2 regions of the Micromonospora globosa genome follow, and region 2 is predicted to be linked to the other one. Evidence: predicted binding sites of a transcription regulator. Region 2 holds the regulator's gene; the other holds the start of a gene.

Region 1 (4,395 bases), on a different contig from region 2:
GGACGCAAGGCCACAGTGCGACGGGACCGGGACGGCGACGGGCCCGGTGAGCGCCGCGACCGGGGCTACGAGCGGCGCGACCGCCGCTGAGCCCGGCGCGACCGGCTTCCGTGCCGGCCGGCGTGGAGACCACAGCGGGCGGACACGACGGCGCCCCGGCCACCGTGCGTACGGTGGCCGGGGCGACGGTCGTCAGGCCGCGGCGAGCGCCGGACCGTCCAGCGACTCCGTGCCGATCTCGACCGGGCGCAGCGCCAGTGCGAGCACGTCCGCCACGTCGGACAGGGTGTGCACGGTCAGCGCCTCCCGCACCTCGGCCGGCAGGTCGTCCAGGTCCGGCTCGTTGCGCTTCGGGATGATCACCTCGGTGAGGCCGGCCCGGTGCGCGGCGAGCAGCTTCTGCTTCACGCCGCCGATGGGCAGCACCCGGCCGGAGAGCGTCACCTCGCCGGTCATCCCGAACTCGGGCCGCACCGGCCGCCCGGTCACCAGTGAGGCCAGCGCGGTCACCATGGTGATGCCGGCGCTCGGGCCGTCCTTGGGCACCGCGCCCGCCGGGACGTGCAGGTGGATCCGCCGCCCGGCCAGCGCGTTCGGGTCCAGCCCGTAGCGCCGCCCGTTCGACCGCAGGTACGACCACGCGATGTGCGCGGACTCCTTCATCACGTCGCCGAGCTGGCCGGTGAGCGTCAGCCCCGGCTCACCCTCCATCGTGGTGGCCTCGATGAACAGCACGTCGCCACCGGCGCCGGTGACCGCGAGTCCGGTCGCCACGCCGGGTACTGCGGTCCGTTCGGCCGACTCCGGGGTGAACTTGGGCCGGCCCAGGTAGCGGGCCAGGTTGCCGGCGTCGACGTGCACCGGCGCGGAGTCCGTGGCGAGCGCGACCGCGACCTTGCGCAAGATCTTGGCGAGAGCGCGTTCGAGCTGCCGAACGCCGGCCTCCCGGGTGTACTCACCAGCGATCAGCGCCAGCGCCTCGTCGGCGACTGTCACCTCGTCGGTGGTCAGCCCGGCCCGTTCCCGCTGCTGGGGCAGCAGGTGGTCCCGGGCGATGGCGACCTTCTCGTCCTCGGTGTAGCCGTCCAGCGCGACCAGCTCCATCCGGTCCAGCAGCGGGCCGGGGATCGCCTCGACCACGTTGGCGGTGGCCAGGAACAGCACGTCGGACAGGTCGAGGTCGACCTCCAGGTAGTGGTCGCGGAACGTGTGGTTCTGCGCCGGGTCGAGCACCTCCAGCAGGGCCGCCGCCGGGTCGCCGGAGTAGCCGGCGGCCAGCTTGTCGACCTCGTCGAGCAGCACGACCGGGTTCATCGAGCCGGCCTCGCGCAGCGCCCGCACGATCCGGCCGGGCAGCGCGCCCACGTAGGTGCGCCGGTGACCGCGGATCTCCGCCTCGTCCCGGACACCGCCGAGGGAGACGCGGACGAAGTTGCGGCCCAGCGCCCGGGCGACCGACTCGCCGAGGCTGGTCTTGCCGACACCGGGCGGACCGGCCAGGGCCAGCACCGCGCCGGAACCGCGTCCGCCGACCACGCCGAGGTTGCGCTCCGCGCGCCGGTTGCGCACCGCGAGGTACTCCAGGATGCGGTCCTTCACGTCGGCCAGGCCGGCGTGGTCGGCGTCGAGCACGGCCCGGGCCGCGGCCAGGTCCATGTTGTCCTGGGTACGCGTGTTCCACGGCATCTCCAGGACGGTGTCCAGCCAGGTACGGATCCAGCCCGCCTCGGGTGAGGCGTCGCTGGCCCGCTCCAGCTTGCCGACCTCGCGCAGCGCCGCCTCGCGGACCTTCTCCGGCAGGTCGGCGGACTCCACCCGGGAGCGGTAGTCGGCGGAGCCGTCCGGCTCGTCCTCGCCGAGTTCCTTGCGGATCGCGGCGAGCTGCTGGCGGAGCAGGAACTCGCGCTGGGACTTCTCCAGCCCTTCGCGGACGTCGCTGTTGATCTGCTCGGTGACCTCCTGCTCGGCGAGGTGTTCCTTCACCCAGCCGACGAGCAGTTCCAGCCGGGCGGTGACGTCCGGCGCGGCGAGCAATTCGGTCTTCTGCGTCAGGCTGAGCCAGGGCGCGTAACCGGCCGAGTCGGCCAGCTCGGACAGGTCGGTCATCCGCTCCATCGCGTCGATCACCTGCCAGGCGCCGCGCTGCTGCAGCACCGAGGTCATGAGCGCGCGGTACTCGCGGGCGAGTTCGCGGGCGCGGCCCGCCGGTGCGGGTTCGTCGAGTTCGGTCGCCTCGACCCAGAGCGCGGCGCCGGGACCGGGCACGCCGGAGCCGATGCGGGCGCGGGTGAGACCGCGGACGACCGCCGCCGGTTCGCCGCTGGGCAGCCGGCCCACCTTCTCGATCGTGGCTACCACGCCGACGGAGCCGTACTCGCCGTCGAGGCGGGGTACGGCCAGGAGTTCCTTGTCGCCGGTGGCGCGGGCCGCGTCGACGGCGGCCTGGGTGGTCGGGTCGAGGGTCACCGGGATGACCATCCCGGGCAGCAGGACGGCGTCGGTCAGTGGGAGTACCGGAAGAGTTGCCATCGAACACCTGCCATCACGTTGGTTGAGCGTGTCTGGCTCAAGTAACAAAACGTGCCCCTTGTTCCGGGTTGTGACCCACGCCACTACGAAGCGCCGCGTTCCCGCGCTCCGCACCCAATGGCGGCGCCCTTTACCGCGACCCGCCGAATGGAAACAGTCGGCTATTGTTGCGGAATTACCGCGCGGTAGGTCAAACTCTTAGCCACACCCCGCCCGACACAGGGAGTAATGGCGATGGCAAGGAAAGTAATCACCGTTCTGACCGACGACCTCGACGGCGGAAAGGCCGATCGGACCGTCGAGTTCAGCCTGGACGGCGTGGCGTACACGATCGACGTCTCCGACGAGAACGCGGGCGTCCTGCGCAAGGCGCTGGATCCGTACATCAGCGCTGGCAGGCGAATCGGCCGGGGAGCGACCGAGGTCGCCCGCGGCGCACGCCGCACCGCCCGGCCGAGCACCTCGGGAATGGACCGCGAGCAGAACCGCGCCATCCGGGAATGGGCCGCCAAGAACGGGTTCGAGATTTCCGAGCGCGGGCGCATCCCGGTGTCGGTGGTCGAGGCGTACAAGAACCGCTGACCGCCACCGGTTCACCGTCGGGCATCCCGGGGTCACGCTGAGAAATCGGCGCGGCCCCGATCGGCTTTCTACGGTCAGCGCTTTTCATCCGGCCGGATACCGCCGGCACGAAATTTCTTCCGGGATCACCTTTCACCGTGCCCGTACGCGGGAACGGCAGCGGCCGCCCGGAGGAGTCCCCCGGACGGCCGCTGCCGTTCGCCCGCTCAGTTGACCCGGATGCGCACCACGTCGATGGCGGGAGTCTGGTTGGCCCGCTCCATCATCGGGATGCGGTGCGAGCCGTCACCGGCCCAGACCGCGCACTGCGCCACGCCCGACTGCGCCAGGCCCGGAATCTGGATCAGCACGTCGTCCGGCTGGTTGCCGCCCCGCCCGTCCTCGGTGGCCACGAAGAAGGCCGGCACGTCCTGCGGGTTCGGAGGCTGCCGGGTGCTGCCGAGCATGCGGCAGGCGGTGTGGAAGTGGCCGCGCACCAGGCCCTGGCCGTTGAGCAGCGAGCTCTCCAGGTAGTAGCCGCCCTGGCCGGCGGCGAGGAAGCGGTCCCGCACCAGGTTCTTGGTGGTGACCCGGAGGGTGAACGGCTGGTTGCGCCGCACCTGGTTCGGGAACTGCGTGATCAGCAGCGACGGGTTGTTCGCCGCGGCGCCCACCTCACCGAACGCGGTGCTCACGCACCGGTTGCCGTTCTGAAAGCCGTCGTGCGCCTGGAGCTGGCTGCCGGAGCAGTCCTTGGCGAGCACGTTCAGGCCGTTGCCGCCACCGTTGTTCTGGCCACCGCCGTTGTTGTTCCCGCCGCCGTTGTTCCCGCCGTTCTGACCGCCGTTGTTGTTGCCGCCGTTCTGGCCCCCGTTGTTGTTGCCGCCGTTCTGACCGCCGTTGTTGTTCCCGCCGTTCTGGCCGCCGTTCTGCGGGGTGTCGGTCACCGCGCACTGGGCGAGCTGGTCCAGGCCCTGCGGGCGCTGGGCGACCCGGCCGATGGCGGTGGCGATCCGGTTGAGCGCCGCGGTCCGCTTGTCCGCGAGCGGACGCAGGATCGCGTTGTTGATGAACTCGCCGCCGTTGCGGCCCTCCGCCGCGAGCCGCCGGTTCGCGTCGGCGATCTGCGACTCCAGCAGCGCCAGGGTGCGGTCCACCTCGGCGCGGGCCTGACCGGGCACCTGCGGCAGCCGGCCCCGGACGTCCGGGCAGGCCACGGTCGGGGTGCCGGCGCCCGCGCCGCCCGCGTTGGTCTGCTGGCACTCGGCCGGCGACATCTGCCCGTCGCCCCAGTGGTTGCGGACC
Region 2 (4,395 bases):
CGACGACGTGGTCGACGCGGAGATCGTGGACGAGGACAAGAAGTGACATCCGGTCCCGGACACGATTCGCACGGCAGAGGGATGAGGTAACCGCATGACGGACAAGCCACGAGCGGCCGACCCGGGTGCCACCGGGTCGGCGCCGGGCGCCGGGAAGGACACCGGCGACGAACCCCGGGTCGTCATCCGCGACAAGCGCAAGCTCGGCAAGGTGACCGAGCAGCCGGCGAACGACGCCTCGGCGGCCGACGCGGCCGCCGACGCACCCGCCGAAGGGCTGGTCGAGGAGGCCGAGGTCGTGGTCGACGAGATCGGCGGCGAGGCCGAGGTCAGCGGTCCGACCGTGGTCGACTCGCCCGCCGAGCCGAACGGCGGGACCGGCACGGGCGCGCCGCTCGGCGCCGAGCTGGAGTCGCTCCGCACCGACCTGGAGGAGCGCACCCGCGACCTCCAGCGGGTGACCGCGGAGTACGCCAACTACCGCAAGCGGGTCGACCGGGACCGCAACCTGGTTCAGGAGCAGGCCACCGGGGCGGTGCTCACCGCGCTGCTGCCGATCCTCGACGACCTGGACCGGGCCCGTGAGCACGGCGACCTGGTGGGACCGTTCGGCAGCGTGGCCGAGCAGCTCACCGGCGCGCTCGCGAAGTTCGGCCTGACCGCGTTCGGTGAGACGGGTGACCCGTTCGACCCGACCCGGCACGAGGCGGTGGCGCACCAGACCTCCGCCGACGTGACGGAGCCGACCTGCGTCCAGGTCATGCGCCGTGGTTACCAGCTCGGCGAGCGGCTGCTGCGGCCCGCCATGGTCGCGGTCGCGGACCCGGAGTAGTGCCGACCCGTGACGTCCCGCCCGCCCGCACCGGGCGGGCGGGACGACCGGGGTTCGACCCGTGGAAGGGGGTGGACCGGTGAGTTCCAAGGACTGGATCGAGAAGGACTACTACGCCGCGTTGGGCGTGGACAAGTCCGCCTCCTCGGACGAGATCAAGAAGGCGTACCGCAAGTTGGCCCGGGAGTCGCACCCGGACCACAACCCCGGCGACACCGGCGCCGAGGAGCGGTTCAAGACCGTCTCCGAGGCGTACGCGGTGCTCGGTGACGAGAAGAAGCGCCGTGAGTACGACGAGATGCGCTCGCTGTTCGGCTCCGGCGCCTTCCGGCGCAACGCCCGCGGCGCGGGCCAGCCGGGCGGCATGCCGTTCGACGTCTCCGACCTGTTCGGCGGCGGCGCCGGGGGTGGGGACAGCCGGTTCAGCGGCGGCGGCTTCACCGACCTGTTCAGCTCGATCTTCTCCGGCGGTGCAGGTGGCGGCGGTCCGGCACGTCCGCGCGGCCCGGCCCGCGGCCGGGACGTCGAGACCGAGGTGGCGCTCGACTTCGAAGACGCGGTACGCGGCGTCACGCTGCCGCTGACGCTGCGCGCGCCCGGCGTCTGCGACACCTGCCACGGCAACGGCGCGAAGCCCGGCACCCAGCCGGTGGCCTGCCCGGTCTGCCACGGTGCCGGCGTGACCACCCGCAACCAGGGGTCGTTCAGTTTCTCCGAGCCGTGCCGCAACTGCCAGGGTGTCGGCACGATCGTCGAGGAGAAGTGCCCGGAGTGCCACGGCACCGGCGGGGTCACCAAGACCCGCACGCTGCACGTCCGCTTCCCCGCCGGGGTGTCGGACGGGCAGCGGATCCGCCTGGCCGGCCGAGGTGAGCCCGGCGAGCGGGGCGGTCCGGCGGGCGACCTGTTCGTGCAGGTCAAGGTCCGCCCGGACGAGCTGTTCGGGCGCACCGGGGACGACCTGACCCTGAACGTCCCGATCACGTACGCCGAGGCGGTTCTCGGCACGGACCTGCGCGTGCCGACCCTGGACGGGACGGTGACCCTGCGGGTGCCACCGGGTACGCCCAGCGGGCGGGTGCTGCGCGCCCGCGGCAAGGGCGTCGTACGCAAGGACGGCCGCGCCGGTGACCTGCTGGTCACGCTCGACGTGGTGGTTCCGGCGAAGGTCTCGGACGAGGCGCGGGCGGCGCTGGAGACCTTCGCGGCGCAGACTCCGCCCGCCGCGCGGGAACATCTCGACGCGCGGGTACGTCGATTCAGTTGACGGCGGCACCGGAGGTGAGCGGGCATGTCGGAGGAGTACGTCGGCTCGGGTGACCAGGCATACGAGGCCAAGGTCTTGATGATCTCGGTGGCCGCGCGGATGGCGGGGATGCACCCCCAGACGCTGCGCCAGTACGACCGGCTGGGCCTGGTGCAGGCCGGCCGGGCGTCCGGCGGCGGTCGCCGGTACAGCGTCCGGGACGTGGTGCTGCTCCGCGAGGTGCAGCGGCTCAGCCAGGACGACGGGATCAACCTGGCCGGGGTCAAGCGGATCATCGGGTTGGAGCGGCTGCTCGAAGAGGCGCAGCAGCGGGTGGCCCGGCTGGAGGCGGAACTGGACGCCGCGTACCGGCGGATCGCCGAGCTGGAGTCGCTCGGCGGCTTCCCCCGCGGCGACCTCGTGCCCACCAACCGCACGTCCACCGCGCTCGTCGTCTGGCGTCCGCGCCGCGCTCCCGACCGCTGATTCCGTACCTGAAGGCCGGCGCGCCCCGCTCCCCCGGGGCTGCGCCGGCCTTCGTCGTTCCCCGGTCGGTTCGCGGGCCGGGTCAGGGGAAAGCGGGGTACGGCAGAGCGGGGTCAACTAGGCTTTTCCGTAGGGGCAAAAGCCCCAAAGCGGATTCCGGGCTGGCGGGGGGAGTCATGACGGAACCGGCGAAGAAGGTGGCCGAGCGCGCGGAGGAACGGCTGGAGAAGGTGGCCGAGAACGTGCGCGAGCGGTTCGACCGGGTCACCGAGGGACGCTTCAGCGACAAGGTCAAGGAAGGGCGCTTCGCCGACCAGACGGACCACGGCGTGGACCGGGCGCGGGACGACGAGCGGCGCAAGAAGCAGGGCGGGTCGACCTAGACGATCCGCCGACGTGCGGGCCGGGATCCACGGGGGATCCCGGCCCGTTCGTGTTCTGCAGGGCCGGCCGGGACGTCAGGTTGCTCCCGGCGGGCACCACGCACCCGCCCTCGCGGTCGATCATGAAGTTGGCGGCGACAAACCGGACACCAAATACCGCCAAGTTCATGATCGACCAGGCCGGTCGGGTCGACGGCCAGTGAGGTCGACGTGGGCGGGTCGAGGTGGTCAGAGGCGGCGGTTCTCGCGGACCAGGCCGCCCTCGCACCAGTCCCGGTAGACGAAGAGATCCGGCCGGGCGAGCAGCACCCGGCTGTTGTGCGCCCAGTTGCGCATCAGGTCGTCGCCGGACTTCTCGGCCTGCTCGACCAGCTTGCGGAACCGGCGCTTGGGGTGGGCGCGGAAGTTCGTCCGGATGCCGTCGGCGGCGTAGATGTAGAGGCAGTGCAGCGTGAACCGCCGCGCCGGGCAGCCCTGATCCATGGCCAGATCGAACAGCGTCTGCACCAGATGGTCACCGGCTACCAGCAGATCCCAGTCGGGCGGCATCGAGGTCAGCGGCACCGAATCCGGCTGATAGGCCCACGCCCGAAGCTCGGCGGGCGAGGGATCGACCGGGTTGGCGAAGCCGCGGAACGTCTCTTCCTGCACGCTCACCGGCCGACCTTCCGCTTGCGCTGGCGGGGGCGCAGGCCACCCGCGGACCCTGGCTGCTGGGCCGAAACGTTAACGCGGTTGGACGGAGCAGGGGTAGACCTTCCCGGGATCAATTTGACAACGCCGGGCCGGATCTGCCCTGCGGCTGATCCGGCCCGGCCCGGTCAGTCGCCGGTGCCCAGGGGCAGCGGCGCGGGCGGCCGTGCGGCGGCGGCGCGGGTGCGCAGCCACTGCTTGAACCACGGGCTGTCCGGCAGGCGGGCGAGCAGCGGCCCGGTCACCACCGTGATCAACACGTACGCGGTGGCGAGCGCGGCGAGCTTCGGCTCCACCGGGTAGACGGCCGCGACGGCCAGCCCGGCGATGACGATGGAGAACTCGCCGCGCGGAGTCAGCGCCAGGCCGGCCCGCCAGCGTCCGGGCTCGGCGATTCCGGCCCGGCGGGCGGCCAGGTAGCCGGTGGCCACCTTCGTCGCCATGGTCACCACTGCGAGCAGCAGCGCGGGCAGCAGGACCGGCGGCATGTCCAACGGGTTGGTGACCAGCCCGAAGAACACGAAGAAGACCGCGGCGAACAGATCACGCAGCGGGGAGAGCAGCTCGGTGGCGTGGTGCGCCACCGGCCCGGACAGCGCGATGCCCACCAGGAACGCGCCGACCGCCGCCGACACCTGGAGCTTGGCCGCGACACCGGCAACCAGCAGGGTCAGGCCGAGCACCCCGAGCAGCAGCGCCTCCGGATCCTTGGCGGAGAGCGCGGCGGAGATCAGGTGGCCGTACCGGATCGCCAC

What was found. The regulator HspR, encoded in region 2, represses chaperone genes until heat shock. The targets are predictions, from matches to a motif close to TTGAGTNNNNNNNACTCAA.
Region 1: the regulator HspR is predicted to act here: its motif matches at 2,552-2,570, upstream of lon (endopeptidase La).

Annotation. Positions count from the first base shown of each region.
Region 1 covers NZ_JNZR01000019.1:69,647-74,041, forward strand. Annotated here, with positions in the region: gene IF06_RS0118810 (DEAD/DEAH box helicase) at 1-90, shown strand, start outside; gene lon (endopeptidase La) at 193-2,529, opposite strand; gene IF06_RS0118820 (histone-like nucleoid-structuring protein Lsr2) at 2,764-3,111, shown strand; gene IF06_RS0118825 (hypothetical protein) at 3,318-4,395, opposite strand, start outside.
Region 2 covers NZ_JNZR01000004.1:215,541-219,935, forward strand. Annotated here, with positions in the region: gene dnaK (molecular chaperone DnaK) at 1-46, shown strand, start outside; gene grpE (nucleotide exchange factor GrpE) at 95-832, shown strand; gene dnaJ (molecular chaperone DnaJ) at 912-2,099, shown strand; gene IF06_RS0107065 (heat shock protein transcriptional repressor HspR) at 2,124-2,564, shown strand; gene IF06_RS0107070 (hypothetical protein) at 2,741-2,947, shown strand; gene IF06_RS0107080 (hypothetical protein) at 3,176-3,604, opposite strand; gene IF06_RS0107085 (cation:proton antiporter) at 3,769-4,395, opposite strand, start outside.